3 regions of the Mycobacterium heraklionense genome follow, and region 1 is predicted to be linked to each of the others. Evidence: riboswitches for the same ligand, from Rfam matches in the RefSeq annotation. Region 1 holds a riboswitch; each other region holds the start of a gene.
What was found. A riboswitch is a leader RNA that binds a small molecule or an ion and turns the genes downstream of it on or off. The one in region 1 is predicted to bind magnesium.
Positions count from the first base shown of each region.

Region 1 (9,928 bases):
TGATCGTTTGCTTAGCTAACATATGTGCTCGGGGCAGAGTTAGCTGGGAGAGTGATGACGGCGCAGATAGAGCAGGTGAACACCGGCGTCCAAGACCCGGGCGCCGTCGCCACCGCTCGCCGACGACTGCGCTACGACCGCGACCACCCGCGCTACAAGTGGGTCGCGCTGTCCAACACCACCCTGGGCGTACTGCTCGCCACCATCAACGGCTCGATCGTGCTGATCTCGATGCCGGCGATCTTCCGGGGCATCGGACTGAACCCGCTGGAGCCCGCGAACGTCAGCTACTTGCTGTGGATGTTGATGGGCTATCTGCTGGTGTCGGCTGTGCTGGTGGTGTTTTTCGGCCGGCTCGGCGACATGTTCGGCAGGGTGCGCATCTACAACTTGGGCTTCGTGGTGTTCACCGTCGCGGCGATCGCGCTGTCGATCGATCCGTTCGACATGGGCCGCGGCGCCCAGTGGCTGATCGCCTGGCGGGTGGTGCAGGGTGTCGGCGGGGCGATGCTGATGGCGTCGTCCTCGGCGATCCTCACCGACGCCTTCCCGGCCAATCAGCGCGGCATGGCGCTGGGCGTCAACCAGGTGGCCGCGGTCGCCGGGTCTTTCGTCGGTCTGCTGATCGGCGGCGTGCTGTCGGAATGGGACTGGCGTGCGGTGTTCTGGGTCGGGGTGCCGATCGGAGTGCTGGGCACCGTCTGGTCGCTGCGCTCACTGTACGAACTCGGTGAGCGGTCGCCGGCGAAGCTGGACTGGGCGGGCACCGCGACGCTCGGGCTGGGTCTGACCGTGGTGCTGACCGCCATCACCTACAGCATTCAGCCACACGGTTCGTCGCCGACCAGCTGGACCAGTCCGGCCGTGCTGGGTTCGCTGGGGCTCGGTGTGGCGCTGCTGGTGCTGTTCTGCTTCATCGAGCTGCGCGTTGCCGCCCCGCTGCTCGACGTGCGGCTCTTCGCGATTCCGGCGTTCGGGATGGCCAACTTGGCCGGGCTGCTGTCGGCGGTCGGGCGCGGCGGCATGCAGTTCATGCTGATCATCTGGCTGCAGGGCATCTGGTTGCCGCTGCACGGCTACAGCTACGAGTCGACGCCGTTGTGGGCGGGTATCTATCTGCTGCCCATGACGGCGGGGTTCCTGTTGGCCGGCCCGGTGGCGGGTTCGTTGTCGGACCGCCGTGGTGCCCGTCCGTTCACGGTCGGCGGCATGGTGCTGATGGCGGCGACGTTCGTGGGGCTGGTGCTGCTGCCGGTGGACTTCGACTATCGGGTGTTCGCGGCGCTGGTTTTCGTCAACGGCCTGGGTGGCGGGATTTTCACCGCGCCCAACAGTGCCGTGGTGATGTCCAGTGTCCCGGCCGACCAGCGTGGCGCGGCGTCGGGCGTGCGCGCCACCTTCTTCAACGCCGGCACGTCGCTGTCGATCGGAATCTTCTTCTCGCTGATGGTGATCGGACTGGCCCACACACTGCCGGCGGCCCTGGGCGCCGGGTTGCAGCAGCAGGGCGTTTCTGCCGGTGTCGCCGATCAGGTGGCCAACACCCCGCCGGTGGGCAGCCTGTTCGCGGCGTTCCTGGGCTACAACCCCATCGCCGAGCTGCTGGGGCCCTCCGGTGCTTTGTCTGCGCCGGGTGTCGACGCCGAGACGTTGACCGGGCACAGCTTCTTCCCGCAGTTGATCTCCGGGCCGTTCCACGCCGGCCTGGCGGTGGTGTTCGCCGCCGCGGCCGTGATGATGCTGCTCGGCGCGCTCGCGTCGTGGCGGACGCCGGGGCGCTACGCCGTCGAGCCGCTGAACCTCAAGGACTAAACCGCGTCTCCAGGGCGCTGTTCGGCTTCTTTCCGGCGCTGCGCGTTGGTCGCAGAACCGGGCCGTAACGGTCTCGTTCTGGTACCAAAGTGACTGGTGTGACACCTCGTGCGCAGGGGGTTTGGCGGCATCGTTGCACGTCAGAGGCGCTCGCCACGCCCGAATGGGGTGGAGTTGACCGCGCCCCGTCGGTGGTGCACTATGGACCGTGCAAGCACCTCGTTAGGTGAGGCGTCTGCACGGACATAGGCCACTGACCCCGAACGTCGAAAGACGCCCCGGGTCAGGACAGCTCTTCCCGGCTTAAGGGTTGAGCCCAAGTGGCTTCCCGTATCGGGACACGCCGTGCAGTGCCAAAGCTCTGACGAGAGGGGTGCGGTCTCCCGACAGTCGTCGGGGCTGCCTCCCAAAGCATGCGGTGAAACCGGCGCGCTCCTGCGCGCCCGCGACCGAGAGGAGGTGAGGGACGAATGAGTTCCGGTGATAGTCCGAGCCGATATCTGACATCTGTTCCGTCCCCATCCGAACGGTCGCAGACCGCCTCCAGCTGAGCCACGATTCCGGCCCCCAGCTGAGCGCGTAGCGCCGTTACGCGACTAGGAGGCCATCATGGTTGCAATCGCCTACACCGACATCACGGCTCCGGCCCCGCGTGCCATCAGCACGGCGAAGAAGCTGGACCGCCGCCCTGCCGCGCCTGTGGCGCCTGCTTCGGACCCGTTGGTCGACATGACCACCCGGTTGCTCAGTGGCCCGCTGCACCAGATGTATGCACTCCTGTGGCGCGTCGGAGTGCTGACCGTCAACAACTGAGGTCAGACATCCTCCAGGGCTTCACCGAGCTGTTCGAGCACCTCGTTGCGGTGGTTGCTGGCCAGAATGTGGCCAGCAGCCACCGCCAGGGCCACCGGCCAGTCGATGATCTCGAAGGCGGCCAGCAGCGCCAGCCCGCCGTAGTAGGCCAGTTGCTCGGGCCGCGGCACCGTCACCTTGCCGAACAGCGGCAATTCGACAGCGAATCCCTCTGCCTCGCGAATGTGGGCCACTGCCTCCCGCTGGGATGCGCTGCGCCGCGGCTTGTCCGCCATCATGAGCCTCCTGGTGGCGACGGATCGCCGGATGATCGGGCCGCGACCGTTCCGCGGCGAGAGTCAGTGTCTTCATTGTGCACAAGCCGCAGCCGCGGCGCGGACTGACCGTTGGACGGCTGCGGGCGGTTCGGTGGCCGCGGCCCGGGGACGATGAACTCCCTGGGCCTGGTCGCGTTCTCCTGCAACCCCGACAGCATCCGGGGCACCACAGCCGCGCCGACGGTGGCCACCGTTGCCGTCCCCAGCGCCTGAGCCCAGCCCAACGGCCCGATCGGGGTGCAACCCAGCAGCTGGCTGACACCCGGGATGGTGATCAACGTCCCCATCACGCCCAGCGAGCCGACAGCGGTTGCCACCACCAGCGGATCCCGCGAATCCAACAGCGTCTGGCCCAGCTGGGTGGCGACCAGCGACACCAGCGCCACCGTCGAGGCCCGTTGCGGACGCCCGGTGACCGAGGCCAGCCCCCAGGCGCCCACTGCGGCCGACGCCGTCGTCACACCGCGTACGGCCACCGTGCGCCACAGGGCACGCTCGTCGGGGCCGTGCCCGCCGGCGGCGGCCTGCTCGTTGAGCGAACTGACCGCCAGCGCGGTGGCCGGCAGCGCGTCGGTCAACATGTTGACCAGCAGCAGCTGGCGCGCGTTCAGCGGCGAGCGGCCGGTCAGTGCGCTACCGATGATCGCGAACGCCACCTCGCCGGCATTACCGCCGAGCAGCACCGCCACCGCGGCCTGCACCCGCTGCCACAGTTCACGGCCTTCGTCCAGCGCGTCGAGAAGGGTGTCGATCCGCTCGTCGAGCAGCACCACGTCGGCGGCGGTGCTGGCCGCTTCGCTGCCGTGCGCGACCACCGCGATCCCGACCGTGGCGGCCCGGATCGCCGCCGCGTCGTTCGCGCCGTCGCCGACCATCGCCGACACCTTGCCGGTGCGCTCCAGAGTCTGAACGATCTGCACCTTGTTCTCCGGAGACATCCGGGCGAACACCACGCGCTCGGCCACCGCAAGTTCTTGGCCCTTGCGGGACAACGCATCCCACTGCGCACCGCTGATCACCTGATCGCTGTCGACCTCCAGGCCCATCTCCCGCGCGATCGTGGTGGCGGTCAGCGGGTGGTCGCCGGTGATGAGCCGCACCGGAATTCGGCGGCGCTTGAGGTCGGCGAGCAGTTCGGCGGCCTCGTCGCGTGGAGTGTCGGACAGCCCGAGCAGGCCGACGAAGGTCAGCCCGTCGCGGCAGTACTCGGCGATCTCGTCGGGCTCGGGATCCGCACCCAGCGCCATGCGTTGCGCGGGGGTCAAGTCCCGGCGGGCCACCGCGATCACCCGCAGGCCCTCGGCAGCCAGGGCGGCCACCGACTTCTTGATGGCCGGGCCCGCCCCGGTGCACGCCAGCACCACTTCCGGGGCGCCCTTGAGGGTCAGTTCGGTTCCCCGCACCGAGGCCGAGAACGGGCGCCCGGAGCGGAACGGCAGATGTGCCGCGGCGGGTCCCTCGGGTGCACCGGCCACTCCCGCTGCGGCGGCGCCCTCCACGATGGCGGTGTCGGTGGCGTGCACGTGGCGGGTGCCGTTGGACACCGGGGCCGCGCTGGCCGCGAAGCGCAGCACGTCGTCGTCGGTGAAGCCCGCCGCCGGGTGCACCTGCGACACCCGCAGCCGGTTGCGGCTCAGCGTTCCGGTCTTGTCGAAGCAGACCACGTCGACGCGGCCGAGTGCCTCCACCGAACGCGGCACCCGCACCAGCACACCGGCTTTGGTCAACCGTCGGGCCGACGCCTGCTGGGACAGGGTGGCCACCAGCGGCAGCCCTTCGGGGATGGCCGCGACGCTGACCGCGATGCCGCTGGCCACCGCCTGACGCAACCCGATCCGGCGGGCCATGCCCAGGCCGGTCACCAGCGCACCGCCGGCCAGGCTGATCCGCCATGCCTTACTGGTGAGCAGGCTCAGCTGATGCTGCAGCCCGATCGCGGACTGATCGCCGGCCACCAGTTCGGCCGCCCGTCGTCCGTGGGTGTCGCCGCCGCTCGCGGTCACCAGTGCCACTGCGGTTCCGGTCACCACGGTGGTCCCCGCGTAGACCATGCATTCCCGATCTGCCAGATCGGCACCGGGCGTGGCCTCAACCTGCTTGACCACGGTCAGCGACTCACCGGTCAGCGACGACTCGTCGACCTCCAGATCGATCGCTTCGATCAACCGGCCATCAGCGGGCACCACCTCGTGGGCGTGCACCTCGATCACATCTCCCGGGAGCAGCTCCTCGGCCGGGATCTCGCAGTGACTGCCGTCGGGCAGGACCTTGCGCGCCGCCGGAATCTGTTCGTTCAGCAGGACGTTGAGCCGGCGCTCGGCGATGAGTCGCTGCGCGGCGGCCAGCATGGCGTTGCCGCCCAGCACCGAACCGACCAGCATCGCGTCGACGGGTGAACCCAGCACCGCGCTGGCCGCGGCCCCCAGCGCCAGCACCGGCGTGATGGGGTCGGACAGTTCACTGCGCACGGCTTGGGCGAACTGCCGCAGCATTCTCGGCGGCGCGGTCCGCTGCGCGCCGCGGCGCGCCAGATCCACTGCCGCCAGCGCAGCCGCCGCGGCCGGCGCATGGTGGGGCGTGGCCGGCTCCGCCAGCTCCGGCGGCGGCAACACCGCCCGTACCTGGCCGACGGACATCGCGTGCCACTCGTGCACGGCCGCCGGCCGGGGCACCGCGGCGTCCACGGCCCGGCGGGCCAGCCAGTAACCCGACAGTGCGCCGGCCGCCGCGCCCGTGGTCACCGGACCCGGCCCGCTGCCGCGGACCCCGGGCAGCATCAGCAGCGAGCCCAATGCGGTAGCGCCGGTGGCGATCTCGACGCCACGATGGCTGGCGGAACGGGCGGCGGGCAAGGAATGCAGCACCCGCCACGCCGCAGCCAGGTCGGTCAGCAGTACGTCGGCGCACCAGGGCGGGACGCCCTGTCCCGGCAGCACGCCCAGTGCCACGTCGGCCGCGGCCAAGGCCTCGACGGCCACCGAGGACAGCACCGCGACGTCATGGCCGTCGGCCTGGTAGGCGGCGACGGCGGCGGCCAGCGCCTGGTCGATCGATGCACCGTCCAGGGGCCGGATTTCGTCGAAGATCGGACGCAGCTCGCCGAGCGCCTCGGCCTCGACCGAGACCACTTCGACGTCGGCGCGGCGGGCCTCGGTCACCACCGCGGACGCCAGAGGCAGCAGCGCGGGCTGGAACGATGCCTGCACACCGGAGCGCGGGCCGATGCGATGCCATCCCGGTGTCAGGTCGGCGTCGTTCAGCCGGGCCTGAGCCTGCGCCCACGCGGCGCGCAGTTCGTCGTCGTCGGCGCCGCGTACCTGCATCACCCGCAGCGTCTCGCCACACAGCACTCGGGGATCGATGACCACCGTGTCGACGCGGTCGAGCTCACGCAGGCTGCCCGGCCGCAGCACGACGGTGTCGTGCCGATCGGCCAGGCCGCGGCCCAGGGTGGCGGCGAACGACTCGCGTGCGGTGCGGGTGGCCTTCGGCGCGGTCACCGCGGCGGCCGTCCCGGCCAGATCCGGGTTGCGGGTCGCGGCACCGATCACCCCGGCGCCCACGACCTGCGCCCAGGCGCTGCGGGTCAGGTGCCGCTCCACCGGCCCCGGCGGCCGCGGCGCCGGCCGCTCCGGGACGGCGACCGGCGGATGCTCGGCGTGCTCGGCGAGCTCCGGTTCTCGGCGGCGCCAGGCCCGCGCCTCGGCGCGTTCCTCCCCGGCGCGCATCGCCTCTACCGACAGGTCCACCGCCAGCGCGGTCGGCGCGGTGTTGAGGGTGTGCACGCCGGCGCTGGCCAGTGCCAACAGCGCATCGGTGGTCTGTTTGCCGATGCTGTCTTCCAGCAGTCGGCGCAGTCGAGGCTGGTAGTCGACGACGACCACGCCGGCCTCGAGCCCGAGTGGCAGGCCCGGCAGCCGCAGCAGCCGGCCCACTGTCGCCGCGCCCAAGCCGGCGATGTTGGCGCCGACGGTCAAAGCGCGCAGCATCTCGGTCATCCCGTCACCGGGCAGGCTCACCGGTGCATGTCCGCGGGGTTTCGCCCGGCGGTTAGCGAGGCTCGACGCAGGAGAGTCGAAGCTGGACCGCCGAATCCGATCCGGGCTGTGCCGGCTCTCGGTGTCGGACACCACCTGGCACAGTTCGCGCACCGATACGACGTCGTCGGCGGTGGGGTCCAGCCCCACCACCAGGCGCGACAACGGGTGGTTCAAGCGGACCGAGACCACGCCGGGCAGCGCCCGGGCAGCACCCAGTACGGCGGTTGCCAGCTCGGCGCCGGCCGGGCCGTCGAGCCCACGGATCTCGACCCAGGCTCGGCCCTCGCCGCGGAAACACCGCCGGGACAGCACCGGGCCGCCGTCGCCGTTCGGCAGGATCGCGCCGGCAACCCCGGCAGCGGTCTGGACCGAGGCATCGATCAGCGCTGAGGTCAGTTGGACACCGAAACTCGCTGCGCGCAGCGGCAAAGAGTGCCTGATGGCACGTCCTAAACTCACTCGTACCCGATTAGTGGCGGGTGCGGGTGCGGGTGCTGCTGGCGCCGCTTCGTGATTGCCGTGCCGCGGTCTTCTTCGGCTGCGCGCTGCGACGCGACGACGTCGAGGAGTTCGTCGACTTCACCGGTTTCGTCGCCTTCGCCGGCGGCGCCGCCTTGAGGGGCCGCGCGGGCGCGGCTGGAGCCTTGGCCGGCGCCTTGCTGTCATCGGACCGGTTGGTCAGTTGCTTGAGCACCAGTGCGGTGCCGCCCACCGCGACCAGCACCGGCCACTCGACCAGCCCGGCCACGCCGAGGGCGCCCAGGGTCAGTGCGGCCGCGGGGGTGGAGTGGCTGCCGGTGCGCAGTCCACGCTGCACGCCGCCGGCCGCACCTTTCACGCCGCCGATTACCCCGTTGACTGCGGCACCGCCGATCGCTCCGGCCGCTTCAGTGGTCATAGTGACCGCGCGGTTCGCCGCTCCGGCCACTTTCCTTACCGTCCCTGCGACGGCGTTCATGGGTATTCCCTGCCCTTCAAATGAGCAAATTGGATAATCCGCCTATCTTATGCGCGATTTCGCGATCGGGCCCGAAATCCACACCGAATTCATAGAACCGCGGGTAGTCAGTCTTGCTGGATCTCGACCAGCACCGGAGCGTGGTCACTCGGCGACTTGCCCTTGCGTTCCTCGCGGACGATCTCGGCGTGCGCGACCCGCGTCGCCAGCGCGGGGGAGCCCAGGATGAAATCGATGCGCATGCCCTGCTTCTTCGGGAACCGCAGCTGGGTGTAGTCCCAGTAGGTGTAGACGCCGGGGCCGGGCGTGAAGGGCCGTACCACGTCGAGGAATTGCGCGTCGGCCATCGCCTGGAACGCCATGCGCTCCGGTTGCGAGACGTGCGTCGCACCTTCGAAGAACTCCATGCTCCATACGTCGTCGTCCTGCGGAGCGATGTTCCAGTCGCCCACCAGGGCGATCGGCGCCGACGGATCGTCGCGCAACCACCCTTCGGCGGTATCGCGCAGGGCCGCAAGCCAATCCAGCTTGTAGGTGTAGTGCGGGTCGTTCAGGGCGCGTCCGTTGGGTACGTAGAGGCTCCATACCCGCACCCCGCCGCAGGTGGCACCCAGCGCGCGCGCCTCCACGGTGGGATCGGCGTCAGCCTTGGCCCAGGCCGGTTGGCCGGGAAACCCGACCTCGACGTTGTCCAGGCCGACCCGTGAGGCGATCGCCACTCCGTTCCACTGGTTGTGGCCCACATGCGCCACTTCGTAGCCCAGCTCGTGAAACGCCCATGTCGGAAACTGTGCGTCGCTGCACTTGGTCTCCTGCATGGCCAGCACGTCGACCTCGGCCCGAGCCAGCCAATCGGTCACCCGGTCCACCCGAGAGCGGATGGAGTTGACATTCCAGGTGGCCAGTCGCAGCGCAGTCACGCAGCCACCCTAGTTCGACGGCGGCGACCCACCGGAAAGCGATCGGGCATCGAGATAGCGGGTGCGGTGTTGGCCGGCGAATCCGACCGCTTCGAAGAACTCGAACGCCGCCGCGTCGGCGGGCCTGAACGGCGGTCCCAGCCTCGCCTCTCCTTCGTCGAGGCTCGCTGAACCACCGGTCGACACCTGGGCGTAGCCGCGGGTGGCGCCGCGGTCGGCCCCCCAGGCCTGCAACGCGGCGCAGATCGCCCGCCCGTGGCCTTGCCGGCTCCGGTCGGCGACCACCCGAACCGCCGTCAGCCCCAGCCAGCGGGTGCCGTCCGGGCCCTCGGTGACGGTGCCCCGACCGACCGCCACTCCGGGGATCGAGGCAAAGACCACCGCGCCGTCGACCACCGCGGTCAGCACCTCGACAGGCACGTCCTGGCCGAACACCGCCAGCCAGTCGGCGTCGGGTTCGGCCGCCGTGAGCACGTCGCCCGGGGCCGGGCCGGCGGTCACCTCGCTCACCAGGGTGCGGGTCTCGTACCGGGTCGGGATGTCCTCCGGTAACCGCAGCAGGCGCTCCGGCACCGCCAGGTACGGCGGCAGACCGCGCTGCGCGTACCAGTCGGTGATCGCCGGAATGGTGTTCGCGTGGGCGAACATGTCCAGGGGCACAGCGGAATTGGCCGCAGGGTCGGCACCGGGACCGGCACGCAGCATCCAGCCGTCGAGCCATCGGTGTTCACTGCCCGGCCAGGCCAGCGCGGCGGCATGCTCGACGGAGCGAATCGTTGAGTTCTTCACCGGCCGGTCGGTCAGCCGGCGCACGTACAACACGTCGGCGTGCCGGCACTCATGGGTCAGCCCGTCGGCCGAGCGGACCCGTACCAGGGGCCCGGCCTGCACCAGATGCCCGATCACGTCACCCATCGGTGGCTCGGAACCAGGGGGACGCAGGTAGCGCAGGCTCACCCGGACCCCGATCGCGGGGAGTTCGGGCGGTTGGGACATCAACGGCTCGTCAGTGACCGAACGGGTCGGGTACGTCGCCCGGCGTCCACGACAGGCCGGGGACCCCCCAGC
Region 1 covers NZ_CP080997.1:488,300-498,227, forward strand. Annotated here, with positions in the region: gene K3U94_RS02315 (MFS transporter) at 55-1,812, shown strand; M-box (ykoK) riboswitch at 2,024-2,192, shown strand; gene K3U94_RS02320 (Rv1535 family protein) at 2,422-2,625, shown strand; gene K3U94_RS02325 (hypothetical protein) at 2,628-2,903, opposite strand; gene K3U94_RS02330 (cation-translocating P-type ATPase) at 2,900-7,411, opposite strand; gene K3U94_RS02335 (hypothetical protein) at 7,452-7,940, opposite strand; gene K3U94_RS02340 (exodeoxyribonuclease III) at 8,048-8,851, opposite strand; gene K3U94_RS02345 (N-acetylglutamate synthase, CG3035 family) at 8,870-9,856, opposite strand; gene K3U94_RS02350 (peptide deformylase) at 9,867-9,928, opposite strand, start outside.

Region 2 (9,928 bases), 580 kb from region 1:
TCTACAACGCGGGAGCCAACACCCACAGCGCGGAGTTCCTCGACGGCGAGCCGGCGGCCTTCGGACGCGTGCTCGACCTGAACGTGCGGACACCGCTGGCGCTCATCCATCATTTCGGCAGGCCGATGCGCGTCCGTCGGCGCGGCGGTCTACTGCTGGTCGGGTCGCTGACCGGCTATCTCGGTTCGGCCCGGCAGACCGTTTACGGCGGCGCGAAGGCGTTCACCCGGATCTACGCCGAGGGCCTCTGGCTGGAATTGCGCGACTACGACGTGCACGTCCTGGAATTGGTGCTCGGCGTAACCAGGACTCCCGCCATGGCACGAGCCGGCCTCAACTTCGACGTGCCGGGGTTGCGGGTGTCCGATCCGGCCGATGTCGCGCGCGAAGGACTCAGCCAGCTCTGCCAGGGCCCGGTGCACGTCATCTCGGCCCACGCCGACAGTCCTGCCCTGCGCGCCACCTCAGATCGCGCCGAAGCCGTGCTCGCCTCGCATCGGCTGATGCAGAAGTTGCTCCGAACAGCCCCCCGAAGCCACTGATGCCCCGCCCGCCGGTTGAGCGCGAGGCGGCTACCCCCAGCACGACCGCGCAACGACAACGCTGCGAGCGCATCCTTGCCACCGCGGCCCGACTCGGTGCCCGCGACGGGCTGGAGGCCGTCCGGATGCAGGACGTGGCCGATCAATCGGCGGTATCGATCGCGACCGTCTACCGCTACTACCCCACCAAGCATCACCTGTTCAGCGCCTTGTTGTTGCACTACACCCAGACCGCCGGTCCGTCGCACCCGCCGACGGGCTGTCCGGCAGCCGACGTCACCGACCTCATGGTCAGTATCTGTCGATCGATGCTCGCGCGTCCGCGGCTGGCCCGCGCAATGATCACCTCGGTCAACGCCCGGCGATCCGAATCAACGGCGAGCGGTGACTTCGACCTGCGCGCCGCCATCTTGTCCGTCGCCGGCATCGCCCGGCCCGCACCGTCCGACACACAGCTGGCACTACTGGTGGAGCAGTGCGCCTACGGCATCTTGTCCTGGGCCGTGATGGGTGAAACGACCGCTGCACAGGCCGAGCGCGACATGCGGCGCGCCTGCGAGCTGCTGCTAGCGCCCTGGCGCGGTGATACGCACGCCGGACCCGCGACGCTGCGCTGACGCCGCGCCCGGGGCTGCGCCATCGCCGGCGCGTGGCATCGCCAGCGCTGTCCCGAGGATCCAGGCGAACAAGAACGCCGGCATCGCGGTGATCGCATATCCCTCCAGGGACAGCGGGCCGCCGCGGAAGACGAAGGTCAGCAGCAGCACCGGATGGACTACCGCGGCAGCGAGCGCGAGGTGGCCGGCGTACGACGGCAACGTCTGCCGGGCATACACCGCGACCACGAACGCGCCCAGCGCCACCACCAGGGGCATCCCCGACATGGCCAGCAGTCCGAACGTCAGGTCGTAGAGCAGTGCCGCCGCGTCGGCACTGCGGCGCCGGTACAGCAGCAGGTCAAAGGCGGTGAACCCGCTGAGCAGCAGCGTTACGCATCCGATGAAGCCCGCGGCGAAGCAGGTCGGCAGGATCGATTTCATTGGAACGCGATCCCGCAGGTACGTCCACACCGCGGCACCGAAGACAAACCAGAGCGTGACGCCGACGGTATTGAGGGCCATCGTCAGGACCAACCGATCGTGGTGCGCGGCGGCCCACCGCGCCACGTCGACCGACTGCGTTCGGGTCCCCGGGAAAGACCAGATCGGGTACACCAGCAAGGTGATCGCGGGCAGGACGACACCGAGGACGCCGGACCATCGCGCCACTCGTGGTGCGTCCCAGGATGTGCCGATCACGAAAGTTCTCCCTATTGTCGGGCGAGGTCCCATTGGCCGAAGTCCGCGGCGAGGACGTCGTTGACGTCGACATGTACGTCGTCGATGACGAAACCCGGCTCGGTCGCGGTGACGATTTCTCGTTGGAAGAGTACGGCCGCCGGTTCGCGGTCCCCATGCGACCACGCCCGGGTCTGCCACGCCCACCGGTGACCCGGGCTGGTCGACTTCCCGATGACGCCGTCGTTGATCGCCCAGGTGCATTGCCGGGCGCCGCCGTAAATTCCGGTGCGGTCAACGCCCAGTACGGAATTGATCCCGCGAAACCATTGGACCGCCAGACTCTTCCATGATGTGGCGTCGATGTCCTCGTCGACGCTGAAGAAGATCGGCGCGGACGACGGCCCCCCGGCGGCGGCGTGCAACCGTAGCGCCGTCCGCGCATCGGCCACGCCGCCGTCGTAGCCCCGGGTGAAGTCCGACGGCGACTGCGGCCAGCCCGGCTTGCCGAACTGGTAGCAGCTGGCGACCTGCAGGCCGGCGGCGCGGAGGCCGTCGGCGTAGTCGCGGGTGACGGGCTTGAAATCGAAGGCGGCGCCCGGCCGGAGCTCGGAGACGTAGACCAGCGCCCCGTCGAAACCGGCGGCCTTGATCTGTTCGGGCGACACCAGCCGGTGGGCGAAATCGATGACTTGCAGCCCGTTCGCACCGGCCCGCGGCGCGCCGACCGTCGCCCCGAGGGCACCGGGCAATGCCAGTGCCGGGCCGAGTAGCGCGGCATACCTGAGCACCTCGCGCCGCGAAGCGGAACGCGTCACGACTCCGAAGGGTACCGGCCGGACGTTTCTAGAACGTCCTGATCACCGATTCACCGAAGCGCCCTAGGGCCTCCACGGCCCGGCCGAGGCTGTCGCCGGGGACCGCGACCTGGACCCAGGTCACGCCGATCTCGGCCAGGCGGCCCAGACCGTCCAGATAGGCGCCGGGATCGAAGTCGTCGTAGCCGAGCCGGCCGCCGGCGAGGTTCGAGAAGCAGACGTCGATGGTGGACCAGTCACGGTCTGCTTTCTCGCAGCGTCGTCTCAGGTCGTCGATGCCTGCTGCCAGGGCTTCCAGCGAGTTCATCTCGGCGGTGCGGGCGGTGCTGGCCAGACCGGGCGGCGCCGGGAACGGCGCCCAGCCGTCACCGCGCGTCGCCACCCGCTGACGTGCCTTTCCCGTGTTGCCGCCGATCCAGATCGGCGGATGGGGGCTGCTGACCGGTCGCGGATGCGCGGTGATCCCGTGCGCCCGGAAATGTCTGCCCTCGAACGAGACGTCGTCACCGGTCCAGACAGCTCGGATGACGTCCAGGCTCTCTTCGACCAGTGCGGCGCGCTCATCGAAGTCCACCCCTAAAGCGGCGAACTCGCCCTTGAGGTAGCCGACACCAACGGCCAGGGTGAACCTTCCGCCCGACAAAAGATCCAGCGTCGCACCCGATTTCGCCACGACGAACGGGTTGCGATAAGGCAAGACGACGACATTCGGGATGAACCGGATCTTCTCGGTGTGCGCTGCGGCGAATCCCATCGCCACGAAGGGATCGAGGCTGTCGTGGCCGCCGGCGTCGAGCCAGCGCTGGGTCGGCGCCGGGTGGTCCGTGAAACCCATGGCGTCAAACCCGGCGGCTTCGGCCGCCCGCGCAACGGTGGTCACCCCGCCTGCGGAGGCCAACTCGGGATCGCACGGATGGGTGATGATCGGATAGGTGAAAGCGAACCGCATACGGCCCTCCTGCGCGTGGAGTTGCTAGGTGTTGGTAGGCCGTGACGGACCGAGAACGTAATCGCCACTGTCGGGATGGTGGTACCAGCCGCCCGCCGCGTGCGTTCCGCCGTCGACATGCAGCGTCTGGCCGGTCACATACGAACTCAGGTCGCCGGCCAGAAAGACCGCGGCGCCGGCCATCTCGTCGACATGACCGGGGCGGCCCATCGGAATCATGTGGCCCGCTTCGGCCAGCATCTCGGCCGAGCCGACCCGTTCGATACCTTCGGTCAGCGTGAGGTCCGGGGCCAGGCAGTTGACCCGAATGCCGTGCGGCGCCAATTCCAGAGCCGCCGTTTTGGTGAGGTTGATGACACCCGCTTTCGCCGCCGCGTAGGCCGCATAGCCGGGCGCGGCACGGGTGCCCTCGATGCTGGCGACATTGATGATGCTGCCCGCCGCGCCGTGTTGGACCAGTGTCTGCGCGACGCGCTGTGTGCAGAGCAGGACCTGGGTGAGGTTGGAGCGGATCAGGGTGTCCCACCCCTTGGGTGCGGTGTCCAGTAGCGGGGAGAAGAACACCCCGCCGGCGTTGTTGACCAACACCGTCGGCAAGCCCACCGTGGCAAGGGTTTCCGCCAGTGCCACATCGACCTGATCGGGGTCGCGGACATCGATTGCGCAGGCGTGGCCGCCGACCAGCTCCGCGGCCGCTCGGGCCGCATCGGTGTCGCGATCCCAGATCACCACCCGGGCGCCGAATTCCGCGAAGCTCTCGGCGATACCGCGGCCGATCCCCGAACCGCCCCCGGTGATGACGGCTACGCGTCCATCAAGCGTCGACGCCGCTCTGCGCAGGACCACTACCGATCCTCGGGCTTCTGTCGTCCGGGCGCCTCGGCTATCGGCCGGACCAGGACTTCTTGAGCGGTGCTGGCCACATGGCGGCCGGCGGCATCCACCATGGTGCCGTGCACCAGGGCGCGGTGGCCGGCCGTGGCGACGGTCTGCTGGGTGTAGAGGTGCCATCGATCGAAATGGACCGGACGGTGCAGCCAGACGCTGTGGTCCAGGGTCAGGCCGGTGTGCGTGGCATGGTCGACCGGCTCCGGGTGGGCACGAAATGCGGTGTCCACCAGTAGGTAATCGCTGGCATAGGCAAGCAGCACCGCGTGCAGCTGCGCGTCGCGGTCGATCTCACGTGGCAACCGCATCCAATGTGTACGCGGGCCCGGCGCCTGTGCGCCGCCGAGGAAGACGGGCGCTTCGGCAGTGCGGACTTCCAGTGGTGGGGGTCGTTCGATCCAGGTGTTACCCCGCCCGGCCAGGTACGGCGGGGCATGCTGTACCCAGTGCTGCAGCAGCGGCAGGGCTTCCGGTTCGGGTCCGGGCAGCGGCACGGGGGTGGTGTCAGTGCTGTCGGGGCTGGTGTCGAAGGACACCGTCGCCACCATCAGGGTGCGACCGTCCTGCTGTACGGTGACCTGCCGCGCCGACATGGTGCGCCCGTCGCGGGTGCGGTCGACGACGATCTCCAGAGGTATGGCGGAGTCGCCGGGGCGCAGAAACGACGCATGGATCGAATGGGCGGTGAGCTCGGGCACCGTGGCCGCGGCCGCTGCCATCGCCTGGGCGATGAGCTGGCCGCCGAAGATTCTGCCGAACCGGCCGGCCTCGTTCCCCGCCCGGAATCGGTCAGCGCCCAAAGGGTGCAGAGCCAACACCTGTTGCAGCCTGTCCAGGGCGTCGTGCGTGGCGCGTTCCAGTTGGCTGCCGGACCCGAGCAGGGGACCGCAGTAGTCGGAACCAACGGAGACCTCGGACGCCGACGTCTGCACAAGTTCCTCCGTAGTCGCTGATGTGACTGCTAGCCCATTTAAGTAAATGGGGTGATTCAGGTCAAGGGCGGACGCGATCCGTGCTCAGGAAACCACGTGCGTAGGGATCGGCCGCCGGCCATTTCGAAGGTAGCACGGCTTGATCCACCGAATCGTCGGTCTACGACACCGTCCGAGCATTCGGTCGATCAGCTGGACTCGGGATCCGTTGGTATTTCGTGTGGTTCACCACCGTCGCCATGTCGAGGATTTCGCCGGTATGGCGTGTTCCTGCGGCGGGCAAATTTCTCTACATTGCGAATAGCACTGTCATACAGCGAGTTTCGAGGTGCATTGGCCTTTTTGGGCAACGCATTTGGGTATGCGGAGCTGCTCGTTCGAGTTGACTACCCCCACCGTTGATGCCACCATGGCCGCGAACGCACCTCGCTAGGTGAGGCGTCTGTACGGATACAGGCCACTGACCTCAAACGTCGAGAGACGCCCAGGGTCAGGACAGCTCTTCCCGGCTTAAGGGTTGAGCCCAAGTGGCTTTCGGCCTATGGCTGGATACGCCGTGCAGTGCCAAAACTCTGTCGAGAGGGGTGCCGTCCGGCCGACTCCGCGCTGGTTCGGTTTGTCCCGATGTGCCCGCCGCAACGGCATCCCCGTGTGCCCTGGCCGTGAGGAGGTGAGAGCGACATTGAGTCCGAGCGATAGTCCTTATCCGAGTTCGACGATCATTTCGTTCGAATCCTGCCCCGGCGCTGCTTTCACCTTCTGAACCGGTTCGCGCCGTACCGTATCAGCGCTGTCCGCATCGTGGACGTGCGCTGCCGTGACGCGCGAATATCCGCTTTTAGCAGCGTAATTCGTCATGCCTTCTCGAGGGAGATTTCCGATGTCTTTTGTGTCCGCCTTGCCCGAAGAACTGGCCGCGACAGCGGCCGATCTGCGCGGCGTCGGATATACGGTGGCCGCGCAGAGCGCCGCCGCCGCAGCGCCGACTACCGGCGTGATTCCCGCCGCCGCCGACGAGGTCTCGGTACTGACCGCAGCTCAGTTCGCACGGCACGCCCAGGTGTACCAAGCGATCAGCAAGCGAGCCGCTGCGGTGCACGAGACGTTCGTGAACACGCTGCAGCGCAGCGCGCAGTCATACGCAGCGACCGACGCCGCGAACGTCATCTCGTTCTACTGAAAGGATTTTGGGTAATGGACTACGGATCAATTCCACCGGAGATCAACTCGGCACGGATGTACGCCGGACCGGGATCGGGGCCGATGTTGGCCGCTGCGGCCTCCTGGAATCTGCTGGCCTCGGAACTGCGCTCGGCAGCAACATCTTTCGAGTGGTTGGTCGCTAGCCTATCCAGTCAAGGGTGGTGGGGGCCATCGGCATCGGCGATGGCGGCGGCGGCCGAACCCTACTTTGTGTGGCTGAGCGTGACCGCCGAGCAGGCCGAACAGGCTGCGGCACAGGCGTACGCCGCGGCCGAGGCGTATGCCACGGCCCACGCCATGACGGTGCCGCCCGCGGCCATCGAGACCAACCGGGTGCTGCTGGCGTCATTGGTCAAGACCAACGCGCTGGGACAGAACACCGCGGCCATCGCAGCGGCCGAAGCTCGTTACGGCCAGATGTGGGCGCAAGACGCCGTCGCGATGTACGGCTACGCCGCGGCTTCCGCTACCGCCACACAACTGATCCCCTTCGCCGATGCGCCGGAAACCACCAACGCAGACGACCAGGGCGGGCAGGCGGCCGGAGGCGTAGGCCCCACCGATGCCCACGCCCAGCTGCCCAATGCGTTGCGGAGCATGGCGTCGCCGGCGGAGGGCACCTCGCCGTTGTCACCCGATTGGGACTGGACCAAATTCTTCGACGGCCTCTTCGGGGATACCTGGGGCAGCGATGACGGGTCGGGTCTGAATATCAACGCCCAGTTGTGGAACACCATCGCCGCAACCGGCATTTTCGACCCCGGCGGCAACATCGAGGGATTTTCCGGGCTGGCCACGCTCGGGTTTCTGGCACGCGGCATGGATGGCGGCACCGCCGCCCTGTCCCGCGGCGGGCTCGGCCCGGCCTCCGGTATGGCACTGGCGTCGGCGACCCCTGGTGGGCTGGAGGCCGCCGGCCGCGCTGCCGGCGGCGCCAGCTCCCCGGTGGCTGCCGGTGTAGGCCAGGCCACCCTGGTCGGTTCGTTGTCGGCGCCACCCAGCTGGGCGGCGGCCACCCCGACAGGTGCTCCCACCGCCGGGACGGGTAGCGGCTGGACCGTCGCCCCGGAAAGCAGGTCGATGACCGCCATGCCTCCCCCGATTCCTCCGGGTGGCGCCGGCCGCCACGGCGGCTACGGTCTCGGCACACCGCGCTATGGGGTCAAGCTCACCGTCATGCCGCGTCCCATCGTGGTCGGGTAGCGGCCCGTGTGCGCCTTTAGTCGGCGATCTCCGGCGACGCCGCCGGCGTGCCTTGATAGAGCCGGACCACGCTGACGACCACGACCAGGCCCATCATGAACCACGTCATCTCAGCGCATGTCTCATAGATGTCGGCCAGTGCAACGGGTGTGCCCTGGATCGTCGTCGTGGCATCGCCCGCGCGCAGCAGCCCGAGGTTCACCTGCAGGCCGAGTCCGAACCAGATGACGGCCGGCATCAACAGCGCCGACCGGGTGACGGAGCTGGGTTCGCGTCGCCACCGTCGTTCAATCAGGGCAAATGTCTGGAACAGCACCCACCCGGTGATCACCCAGCCGACGTAGTTGCTCAACGGCACGCCCAGAACCCCGCTCGGTGACCGGTAGGAGTACATCTGACGCACGTAGGCCCCGATCGGGTCGATCACCAGGTCGTAGCCGCCGACGATCAGGGTGGCGACGACGGGTGTCACGACGACCGACAGCGTCCGGCTCCGGAACTCGCCCACAATCACCCGGGCCAGAATCCACGCCACCCAGGCCAGAATCGCCCAGGCCGCCACCACCGTGAACGGCACGCCGAACGCACGGGGTCCTTCCACGTGATGGGTGTAGAAGCCGAACGGGAAGCCGGTCGCGAGACTGCACGCCTCCAGGCCGAATCCCACGGTCACCGCGATGGCCAAGTAGGCGACGGCGCCGGCGGGTTTGTAGAGCGTCAGCGTATGGAGCAACACGAACACCGCCAACGCCGCGCCCGAGATGGCTTCGGCGACAGCCGATATCGATGATCCGCCAGTCAAAGCGGTCGTTACCATCGCAGCGAAGCAGGTCGCGACGACGCACCAGCCCGCGACCACCAGCGGGACCTCGGGTGCGCGCGGAGTCGTCGGCGATGTACTGCTGACCGGCGTCGACACGCACGAATCGTATCCGCCGACGACTCGTCTTCCGGGCAAAGCGACGATCTTTGCGGAAAAGCGTCCGAGCGCGCTCGGCGCGGGCAACACCATTAACAGCAGCCACATTGTTAACATCGGCCCGTGCCTGACTCTCCGCGGACTTCCCGCCCTCGGAACCACGTCTCCCGACGTGACGCACTGCGGTACGCATCCGCCGCGGCGCTCACCGGGCTGGGCGCAGCGGCCACCGGAATGCCGACGGCGTCGGCTGCGGCTCCCACGCTCATCGACTACGCCATGCGCCAGATTCCGGCGCAGGACATCCGGGCCGCCGGTCATGCCGGAGTCATCAACTACGTGTCGACGTCGCGGCCGGGTTCGCACTTCGGCGCCAAGCCGATCACCCGGCCCTACGCCGAATCGCTGACCGCCGCGGGACTGGTGATCGTCAGTAACTACCAGTACGGCAAGCCGGGCGGGACGGCACCGTCGGATTTCACCCGGGGATACCCCGGCGGTGTCTCCGACGCGCAGACCGCCTGGCAGCTGCACACCGCGGCAGGCGGCGGGCGCAGTGCGCCGATCTTCTTCAGCGTCGACGACGACATCGACCGCAACACCTGGAACGCCGTGGCACTGCAATGGTTTCGGGGAATCAACTCGGTACTGGGAGTGCAGCGCACCGGCGTCTACGGAGGCGTGAACGTCTGCCAGTGGGCGGCCGCCGACGGTGTCATCGGGGTCTCCCGCACACCCGGTAAGCGGTGGGCCTGGCAGACCCGATCCTGGTCGCGCGGCCAGGTCGACCCCGGTGCGGTGCTCTATCAGCGGATAGTCAGTACCGCCTCAAACCCGGGGCCGATCGTCGGGGGGATCGAAGTCGACGTCAACGATGTCCTGGCCCAGGACTGCGGCCAGTGGAATTTACATCCGTGAGGTCGTGCGACCGATCAGGATTTGCTGGACAAAAAGAGTGCCAGGGTAAGCAACACGACACACGCGAGGCACGTGTAGACGCCCAGAGATGCTGACGCCATAAGTGGGCTCCTGTCTGCGAAGACTTGGTTGGTCACGATTCGTTGAAGGCCGATCTACGCCCAGCTGCGCAGCTGGACGGCCGTGCCGCGATCGCCCCTAAGCTAGCCGCCCGCCTCGGCCGGCGTCAACAAGGCTCCGGCGAGGCCGGCACCCAGCCTCTGAGTCAGGACGAACTGA
Region 2 covers NZ_CP080997.1:4,973,832-4,983,759, forward strand. Annotated here, with positions in the region: gene K3U94_RS23045 (SDR family NAD(P)-dependent oxidoreductase) at 1-542, shown strand, start outside; gene K3U94_RS23050 (TetR/AcrR family transcriptional regulator) at 542-1,159, shown strand; gene K3U94_RS23055 (hypothetical protein) at 1,109-1,840, opposite strand; gene K3U94_RS23060 (DUF1906 domain-containing protein) at 1,852-2,577, opposite strand; gene K3U94_RS23065 (LLM class F420-dependent oxidoreductase) at 2,666-3,586, opposite strand; gene K3U94_RS23070 (SDR family NAD(P)-dependent oxidoreductase) at 3,611-4,432, opposite strand; gene K3U94_RS23075 (acyl-CoA thioesterase) at 4,432-5,406, opposite strand; M-box (ykoK) riboswitch at 5,825-5,997, shown strand; gene K3U94_RS23080 (PE family protein) at 6,287-6,586, shown strand; gene K3U94_RS23085 (PPE family protein) at 6,601-7,812, shown strand; gene K3U94_RS23090 (carotenoid biosynthesis protein) at 7,829-8,731, opposite strand; gene K3U94_RS23095 (DUF1906 domain-containing protein) at 8,855-9,649, shown strand; gene K3U94_RS23100 (beta-ketoacyl synthase N-terminal-like domain-containing protein) at 9,915-9,928, opposite strand, start outside.
Region 2: linked by a shared signal. The riboswitch ahead of K3U94_RS23080 (PE family protein) and the one ahead of K3U94_RS02320 (Rv1535 family protein) in region 1 are both predicted to bind magnesium.

Region 3 (9,928 bases), 1.8 Mb from region 1:
TCGCAGCGCGGCAGCACACCCGATCCACGGGTGCGCTGCCGCGTTTTGCTTTACGTGGACTGCCTATTTCGGCCGAGCACAAGCGTTTTCACCTCCAGTGCGTCAGGATCTGCGATAGACCGTCGGCGGCCCGGCGATTCGGATTGACCCTGCCACCCCACTGGTGCACTATGGTTAAGCAAGCACCTCGTTAGGTGAGGCGTCTGCACGGATATAGGCCACTGACCCCGAACGTCGAAAGACGCCCCGGGTCAGGACAGCTCCTCCCGGATTAAGGGTTGAGCCCAAGTGGCTTCCGGGTCTGCACATTTGCGCAGGCCAGGACACGCCGTGCAGTGCCGAAGCTCTGACGAGAGGGGTGCGGATCCCGGTTGTTGCCGGGTTACTTCACCTCGTCGTGCATACGTGCAGGCACCCGCGCGTGCCCAGGCCGAGAGGAGGTGAGAGCGACATTGAGTCCGAGTGATAGTTCCTATCCGAGATCGATGTTCGTCTCCTTCGATCTCGGTGCTGCTTTCACCATCTGATTCGCACCGGCGCTGAACTCGTCGACTGGCGTTCCCTCCCGCAGCGGAAGGCGCCAGGCTTCGGCATGCCCTGAAATCGATTGGTAGCTCGTCCTTCTCGTCGAGCAAGCAATCGACTTGGTATGACCGGCTCCGGTATGTCGCTATGACCGCTGTCCCGATTTCTCCTGCCGTCCGGAGCACGGCCGCAACACATATCGGGCATCGACCCTGCCTGCACATCCCCCTAGACCAGCCATTCGTGGCCGAAAAACCACCAAAAAGGAGCAATGCCATGGACTTCGGAGCGTTTCCGCCGGAAATCAACTCAGCACGTATCTACACCGGCCCCGGTTCGGGACCGATGATGGCCGCCGCGGCGGCATGGGACAAGATGGCCGCCGAGCTCAGCGCGGCCGAGTTCGCCTACCAGGGCGTCATCAACGGACTCGTCAGTGAAGGCTGGATGGGACCGGCCTCCAACGCGATGGCTGCCGCGGCCACGCCCTACATGGTGTGGATGGGCACTACCGCCGCCCAGGTAGAGCAGGCCGCTATCCAGGCCAAGGCGGCGGCCGCCGCGTTCGACGCGGCATACGCGATGACGGTGGCGCCGCCGCTGATCGTCGCCAACCGGTCCCAGCTCGCAGCGCTCGTCGCGACCAACTTCCTCGGTCAGAACGCTGCGGCGATCGCGGCCACCGAGGCGCACTACGGCCAGATGTGGGCTCAGGACGCCGCCGCGATGTACGGCTACGCGGCAGCGTCGGCGGCGGCCACCAAGGTCACGCCGTTCAGCGCGCCGCACGAGGTTGCCGACCCCGCGGGGCAGGCCGCACAGCAGGGTGCGACCTCCCAGGCCGCCGGCACAGCGGCTGCATCCAATGCCCAATCCGCCCTGTCGCAGGCGATGACGAACACACCGCAGGCGCTGCAAGCCCTCGCAACGCCGGTGGACGCGCCGACGACAGGCGGCGAAGTGATCAGTGCCGGGGATCTGGGCAACGCGATGACCAACCTGATGAGCAGCTCGTTCAGCCCGATGGGCCTGGCCGGAATCACGCAGGCCGGAGCGGACATCGCCGTCATCCGCGGTGCCGCCCTGGCTGCCGCCGACCCGCTGGGCCTGGGAGCAGTCGACCCGATGGACATGCTGCTTCCCGGGATGCTCGGACCCGGCGGCCTGGGGGCGCTGGGTGCCGGGCTGCCCAACGCCGGCATCGGTGCGGCCTCGGCGAGCATGGGCCACGCAGCAGCAGTGGGGGGACTGTCGGTGCCGCAGTCGTGGGCCGCCGCGGTTCCGACGACCGCGGCTCCGGGGACCTCGGTCGCGGCCACCGGTTGGACGGTCGCCGCGCATGCACCGGAGCCCGGCGCCGCCGGGATGCCCGGTGTGCCGCTGGCCGGCGCCGGTCAGGGCCGCAACTACGGTTTCGCCGCTCCACGGTACGGCTTCAAGCCCACGGTGATGGCTCGGCCGGTGGTCGCGGGCTAGCGGTGTGTCATCGTTGACGTCATGCAGACGCTGAGCGTCGCCGAGTTCACGTTGCGACTGGCTGTCGGGCTGGGCTGCGGTGCACTGATCGGGCTGGAGAGACAGTGGCGTGCGCGGATGGCGGGGCTGCGTACCAACGCGCTGGTCGCTGCCGGTGCGACGCTGTTTGTGCTGTACGCCGTCGCCGTGGAACCCAGCTCCACCCGCGTCGCGTCGTACGTGGTGTCCGGGGTCGGCTTCCTCGGCGGCGGGGTGATCCTGCGCGAGGGGTTCAACGTCCGCGGGCTCAATACCGCGGCGACCCTGTGGTGTTCGGCCGCCGTGGGTGTACTGGCCGCGGCGGGCGACCTGGTGTTCGCGCTGATCGGCACCGGTGCGATCGTCGGTACCCACTTGTTGTTGCGGCCGCTGGGACGGCTCATCGACCGTGATCAGCACGTGGAGGAGGACGAACCGCAGTCGCCGTATGAGGTGCAGGTGATCTGCCGGCCGAAGTCCGAGAAGTACCTGCGCGCCCAGATCGTGCAACACACCGCCAGCAACGACCTGATTCTGCGGGGGATTCACACCGTTCGTGCCGGCGAGGACAACATCGCGCTCACCGCGTCCATGCTGTCGGACAGCCGGGCGCCGGACCGGCTGGAGCGCCTGGTCGCCGAACTGTCCCTGCAGCCCGGTGTCTACGCGGTGCAGTGGCACGCCGAGGATCAGTCATCGTTGTCGCCGGACTGATTGGTGGCCGTCGCGGTGTCTAGGCTGATGTTGCGGAGGTAGGAGACGGTGGACGCGATCGCGGGCGTGTGGTCGGTGCTGCCGGGGCCGATGCGGGACCCGGTTATATTCGCCGTGCCTTTTTTCCTCCTGCTGCTGAGTCTGGAATGGTTCGCCGCACGCAAGCTCGAACAGTCCGAAGCGGAGCGGGCGCCCGCCGGTGCCTATCGAACCCGGGACGCCTGGGCGAGCATCTCGATGGGCCTGGTGTCCATGGCCACTACCGCCGGGTGGAAATTCATCGCGCTGCTCGGCTACGCGGCGATCTACACCTATCTGGCGCCGTGGCATCTGTCGCCCACGCGCTGGTACACCTGGGTTATCGCACTCGTCGGTGTGGACCTGCTCTACTACAGCTACCACCGCATCGCCCATCGGGTCCGGTTGATCTGGGCGACGCATCAGGCGCACCACTCCAGCCGCTACTTCAACTTCGCCACCGCGCTACGTCAGAAGTGGAACAACAGCGGCGAGATCTTGATGTGGATTCCGTTGCCGCTGTTGGGTATTCCGCCGTGGATGGTGTTCGCCAGCTTCTCGGTGAGCCTGGTCTACCAGTTCTGGGTGCACACCGAACGGATCGACAAGCTGCCGCGGGCAGTGGAGTTCGTCTTCAACACCCCGTCGCACCACCGGGTGCATCACGGCATGGACCCGGAGTACCTGGACCGCAACTACGGCGGAATCCTCATCATCTGGGACCGGATGTTCGGCACCTTCGCTCCCGAACGGTTTCGCCCGCACTACGGGCTGACCAAGCCCGTCGACACGTTCAACATCGTGACCCTGCAATTCCACGAGTACGCCTCGATCATCGCCGATGTGCGCAGCGCGACCCGGTGGCGCGATCGGCTGGGTTACCTCTTCGGGCCGCCCGGCTGGCAGCCCGTCGCCGCGGAAACGGCCGCCGCCTCGGCGCCGAGATTGCCCTGACGTAATGAGGGCGCACCGGCGGGTGTTCGCCTAGGCTGACTAGCGTCGCATCCGAGCGACAACGCCCGACGAGTCAAGGTCGCGGCGTGCCGATAAGAAGGGGACAACGTGGCACAGAGCTTGGGAGACACGCTCACTGCAGGAAAGAAGCTCGTCAAGGGCGAGTCGCTGACCTCCAACAACGGGGCTTACACCCTGACGTTGCAGGAGGACGGCAACCTGGTGTTGGCGGCGCGGGGCAAAGCCATCTGGGCGTCGGGCACCAACGGCAACGACGTGGTGCGTGCCGAGGTGCAGGCGGACGGCAACTTCGTGCTGTACACCGCCGACAAGCCGATTTGGCACACCGACACCAAGGGCAAGAAGGACGTCAAGCTGGTTCTGCAGGACGACCGCAACCTGGTGCTGTACGCCGCCGACGGTGCGGCCTGGTCCACCAAGACCGAGACCGACGCCCCGCCGCCCGAGGAGCCCAAGGCTGAAGAGGCTCCCGTGGAGGAGGCAGCAGCACCTGCGGCGCGCACGTACACCGTGGTCGCCGGTGACACCCTGTTCGCCATCGCCGAGCGGTTCTACGGCGACGGCAACAAGTACCCGCAGATCGCGGAGGCCAGCGGTATCGCCAACCCTGACCTGATCCACCCCGGTCAGGAGCTGACGATCCCCTGATCGCCGCGCAACGCCGACGCGGCGGCCCGGATCCCATGGGGCCGGGCCGCCGCGCTGTGCCGCGGTGGCGTGGTCGGGCCGGACCGAAACCGGCCCTCAACGATAGGAGTCGACGGTTGCCCAGGCTCGTTGCGCGGGTGCTGGCGGTGCTGCTGGGGGTCGGTGCGACGGTTGCCGGCCCGGCGGTATCTCCGGCCCGAGCCGATCGGGTGCTGGTGTTCCCAGGGATGGAGATCCGCCAGGACACCCACGTCTGCACTCTCGGCTACGTCGATCCGGTGCTGCGGGTGGCCTTCACCGCCGGGCATTGCCGGGGGAGCGGTACCGTCACCGACCGGGGCGGGGCGGTCATCGGCAGGTTGGCGACCTTTCGCGACAACACACCCAATGGTTCGACGGTCAATACCGACCAGGTGATTGCCGACTACGAGTCGATCGTGCTGGCCGACGATGTCGACGTCAACGACGTTCTGCCGGGTGGTCTGCAGCTGCAGGCCGGCCCGGACCACGTCCTGAACCCCGGTGAACCGGTCTGCCACTTCGGCATTGTCACCGGAGAGACCTGCGGCACCGTCGAACGGGTCAACAACGGTTGGTTCACCATGACGCGCAGTGTTCGCAGTCAGCAGGGTGACTCCGGCGGTCCGGTGTATGTCACGCGCGACTCCGGCCCGGCCCGGATCGTCGGGCTGTTCAACAGTGTCTGGGGCGAATTCCCCGCCGCGGTCTCGTGGCCAGCGATCTCCCAACAGGTCCGCGAAGACGTCGGCGTGCCGAACCCGCTGCCATGACCCCGACACCCCGCCCACCCATCCAGATCGCCTGGGTCACAGGAGATCTCGACGCCACCGAATCGACCCTGACCGCGTTGCTGGGTGTGCGGAAATGGGTCCGTATGCCGGGGGTGCACTTCGCCCCGGACACCTGCAGCTACCTGGGCGAGCCGGCGGATTTCGTCGCGGACATCGCCCTGAGCTATGTCGGAGACATGCAGTTGGAGCTGATCGCACCGGTGCGCGGGCGCAGCCTCTACGAAGACTTTCTCCGTTCCCGCGGGCCGGGCCTGCACCATGTCTGCATCGAGGCCCAGGACCCCGAAAACTTCGAGGTTATGCTGAACGACGCCGCCGAGCGGGGCGCCCAGGTGGTTGCCCGGGGCGTGATGCCCGGAGGCATGCATTTCGCGTACGTCTCAGCGCCGGACGCCGGCATCCCCTACCTGGAGATCGCTTACATCCCAGCCGAGATCCGGTCGGTCTTCGACTACATCAAACAGGAGCAGCGGTGAGCACCGCAGCGGCGCCCAGGAGTAGCGCCGGCGACGAGGAGGAGTGGCGGCAATGAGCACCCAGATCCCGGAAACCACCAGTGCCGAAACGGTTTCGGAGTGGTCCGACGAGTTCGACGTCGTGGTGATCGGCTTCGGCATCGGCGGCGGCTGCGCGGCCGTCACCGCGGCGGCAGCCGGGGCCCAGGTACTGGTACTGGAGCGGGCCGCCGAGGCCGGCGGCACCACCGCCATGGCGGGCGGCCACTTCTACCTCGGCGGCGGCACCGCGGTCCAGCAGGCGACCGGGCATCCCGACTCTGCCGACGAGATGTACAAGTACCTCGTCGCGGTGTCGCGCGAACCCGAGCACGACAAGATCCGGGCCTATTGCGACGGCAGCGTCGAGCACTTCAACTGGCTTGAAGACCTCGGAATTGCGTTCGAGCGCAGTTACTACCCGGAGAAGGCCGTGATCCAGCCCAACACCGAGGGGCTGATGTTCACCGGTAACGAGAAGGTGTGGCCGTTTCTGAACCAGGCCGTTCCGGCGCCGCGTGGGCACAAGGTTCCGGTGCCCGGTGACACCCAGGGCGCCAAGATGGCGATCGACCTGCTGCTCAAGCGGGCCGACAGCCTCGGTGTGACGATCCGCTACGAGACCGGTGCCACCGGTCTGGTCACCGACGCCTCCGGCGCCGTCGTGGGTGTCACCTGGAAGCACTTCACCGCAAGCGGTGTCATCAAAGCGAAGTCGGTGGTGATTGCCGCCGGTGGTTTCGTGATGAACCCGGAGATGGTCGCCCAGTACACGCCGAAGCTGGCGGAGAAGCCGTTCGTGCTGGGCAACACCTACGACGACGGACTGGGCATCCGGATGGGAATGTCGGTGGGCGGCGCCACCAAGCACATGGACCAGATATTCATCACCGCGCCCGTCTACCCGCCCTCGATCCTGCTCACCGGGATCATCGTCAACAAAGAGGGCAAGCGCTTTGTCGCCGAGGACTCCTACCACTCACGCACCTCGGGGTTCGTTATGGACCAGCCCGACAGTGCGGCGTTCCTGATCGTCGACGAGGCGCACATGCGCAAGCCGCATGTGCCCTTGGTGCCGTTGATCGACGGATGGGAGACGGTACCGGAAATGGAAGCAGCCCTGGGTATTCCGGAAGGAAACCTGGTGGCGACCCTGGACCGTTACAACACTTACGCGGCGCGCGGGGAGGACCCGGACTTTCACAAGCAGCCGCCGTTCCTGGCCCCGCAGGACACCGGACCGTGGGGCGCGTTCGACCTGTCGCTGGGCAAGGCGATGTACGCCGGTTTCACCATCGGCGGGCTGGCGACGTCGGTGGACGGCGAAGTGTTGCGCGGTGACGGACAGCCGATACCCGGGCTCTACGCCGCCGGGGCCTGCGCGGCCAACATCGCTCAGGACGGCAAGGGCTACGCCAGCGGGACCCAATTGGGGGAGGGCTCGTTCTTCGGCCGCCGGGCCGGCGCGCACGCCGCGGAGCGCGCCACTCTGGCGTGAGGGTGCGTAAACCCGGTGTGCGCCACGGCGTGTCGGCCGGGGACACGCTCCCCCGCGAGCGGGAGGTGCCCCCAGCTCGGCTGGGTGGGGGTGGGCCTAGACCGCCGAGAGATCCCAACGGCCCTGGCCGAGCAGCTCCAGCACGTGCTTGTGGTGCTGGCGAACGGTGTGCCGGTGACTCACGCTGACCAGGATGGTGTCGGGCAGTTCGGTGCGCAGCAGCTGGTACAGCGTCAGCTCCAACCCCTCGTCGAGCGCCGACGTCGACTCGTCGAGGAACACCGCCTTGGGCCGGGTCAACAGAATTCGGGCGAACGCCACCCGCTGCTGCTCACCGGGAGAGAGCACCTTGGCCCAGTCCTCGACGGTGTCGAGCTGGTCGATCAGATGGGGAAGCAGGACCTTGCCCAGCGCATCGACCAACGCGATGTCGGAGATCTCCTGCGGAGCCAGCGGATAGGCCACCACGGTCCGCAGGTCGCCCAGCGGGATGTAGGGCAGCTGTGAGATGAACATCGTTTCGTTGTCGGCGTCGGGACGTCGCAGGGTGCCCGACGCGTACGGCCACAGCTGGGCCAGGCTGCGCAACAGGGTCGTCTTTCCGCTGCCGGACGGCCCGGCGATCATCAGCGCGTCACCGACTCCCAGGTGCAGATCGAGCGCCTCGATCAGCGGGACACCCTCGGGGTTGCGCACCTCGACGCCTTCAAGGGCAACGGTGTCGTCGGCGCTGGGCTTGACCAGCATCTCGGGCAGTTCGCGGGCCTCGCGGTTGGCCTCCACCAGCCCGTGCAGACGAATGATCGAGGCACGGTAGCCGGCGAAGTTGTCGTAGGCGTTGCGGAAGAAGGACAGCGAATCGGAGATATTGCCGAAAGCCGTCGCGGTCTGCGCCACCCCACCGAACATGATCTGCCCGGAGAACAGCCGTGGCGCCTGGATCACCCAGGGCAACGGGACGATCGCCTGGCTCACCGACAGGTTCCAGCCCGCGAACCCGATGGTCCGGTTCACGAATTTCAGGTAGTTGGCGATGATCTCGTTGAACCGCGTCCGCAGCTGGAGCCGCTCGGCGATCTCGCCCCGGTAGAACGCCACGGATTCGGCGGCGTCGCGTACCCGGACCAGCGCATACCGGAAGGCGGCATTGGTGAGCTCGTTGCGGAAGCTCAGCCGGATCAGGGGCCGGCCGATCCAGAACGCGACGATGGTCGCGATGGCCACGTAGAGCAGGACGATCAGGAACATCGCCCGGGGGATGTCGAAACCGAAGACGGTGAGGGTGCCCGACAGGTTCCACAGGATGGCGGTGAACGACACAACCGTGACCATGGACTGCACTGCGCCGAACAGCAGCGTGCTGCCGGTGCCGTTGGCCGGTGCGTTGGCGTTGGCGCCGTTGCCCGCGGTGAAGATGTCGATGTCCTGCTGAATGCGCTGGTCGGGGTTGTCGATCGCGCCTTCGACGGCCTCACCCACGGCGGGGTCCAGTGGCGTCTTGACGAAGCGGGCCCGGTAGTAGGCCCGCCCGTCCAACCAGTCCCCGGTAAGCCGTTCGGTGAGCCAGATACGCCAGTTCACCATGAAGTGCTGGGTCAGGTAGATGTCGAGCATCACCCGTGCCACATGCAGCACCGCCATCAGGCTGAAGATGCCGATCGACACCCAAAACCCGTGCACACCGGACTGTTTGACGGCCTCGTCGCCACCGGCGGCGCCCTGGAAGGCGGTCTGCAGCGACGAATACATGTCGTTGCCCTGGAAGCTGAACAGCACGTTGAGCCGGACCGCGGTGATCACCGACAGCAGCAGCACGCCCAACATGAGCCAGACCCGGAGGCTGTCACGCCCGCTGAAGTAGGCACCGCTGATCTCCCAGAACTGGCGTCCCCACCGGGTGCTGACCCGCAGCAGGGCCGCCACCGCCAGCACGCTGACGGCGCTGATGGTCCAGGCCAGCACGATCCACACCAGCGAATCGGGCAGCGCATGCGCCCAGTCGATGGATGGATTGAACAGCTTCGAGTCCACTGCCGATGTCTCCTTGCCGTCCGTATCGCCGCACTCGCATCGCGGCCGGTCTCCGAATCGAGAAATCCCGTGCGAAACCTACCGCAGCAGTGCGGTGTCGCGCCGGATAAGCATTGCCGCGACGACCCGCCGACGCGACGGTGCCCCCGGCTTGCAAGCGCTGGCCACCGCGTACCGTTGTGCTGTGGCTAACACCTCCAAGACTGTCTCCGGAACGCGAACCAAGTCGGGTCGGCTCAGCGGGAAATTCTGGAAACTGCTGGGCGCCAGCACCGAGAAGAACCAGAGTCGTTCGATGGCCGAGGTCACGGCGGCCGGCGAGTACGCCAAGAAGGCCGCGGGGCTCGACGACGAGCAGCTGCGCAAAGCCGCGCAACTGCTCAAACTGAAGGAGCTGGCCGATTCGTCGGACATCCCGCAGTTCTTGGCGATCGCCCGGGAGGCCGCCGAACGCAGCATCGGGATGCGTCCGTTCGATGTTCAGTTGCAGGGCGCGTTGCGGATGCTGGCCGGGGATGTGGTCGAGATGGCCACCGGCGAAGGCAAGACGCTGTCCGGGGCGATCGCCGCCGCCGGGTACGCCATCGGCGGCCGGCACGTGCACGTGGTCACCATCAACGACTACCTGGCCCGCCGCGACGCCGAGTGGATGGGTCCACTGTTGACCGCGCTCGGGGTCACCGTCGGGTGGATCACCGAAGACTCCACGGCGGCCGAGC
Region 3 covers NZ_CP080997.1:2,336,423-2,346,350, forward strand. Annotated here, with positions in the region: M-box (ykoK) riboswitch at 180-365, shown strand; gene K3U94_RS10930 (PPE family protein) at 802-2,001, shown strand; gene K3U94_RS10935 (MgtC/SapB family protein) at 2,023-2,733, shown strand; gene K3U94_RS10940 (sterol desaturase family protein) at 2,782-3,705, shown strand; gene K3U94_RS10945 (LysM peptidoglycan-binding domain-containing protein) at 3,826-4,374, shown strand; gene K3U94_RS10950 (Rv1815 family serine proteinase) at 4,491-5,165, shown strand; gene K3U94_RS10955 (VOC family protein) at 5,162-5,662, shown strand; gene K3U94_RS10960 (FAD-binding protein) at 5,715-7,178, shown strand; gene K3U94_RS10965 (ABC transporter ATP-binding protein/permease) at 7,275-9,209, opposite strand; gene secA2 (accessory Sec system translocase SecA2) at 9,394-9,928, shown strand, end outside.
Region 3: linked by a shared signal. The riboswitch ahead of K3U94_RS10930 (PPE family protein) and the one ahead of K3U94_RS02320 (Rv1535 family protein) in region 1 are both predicted to bind magnesium.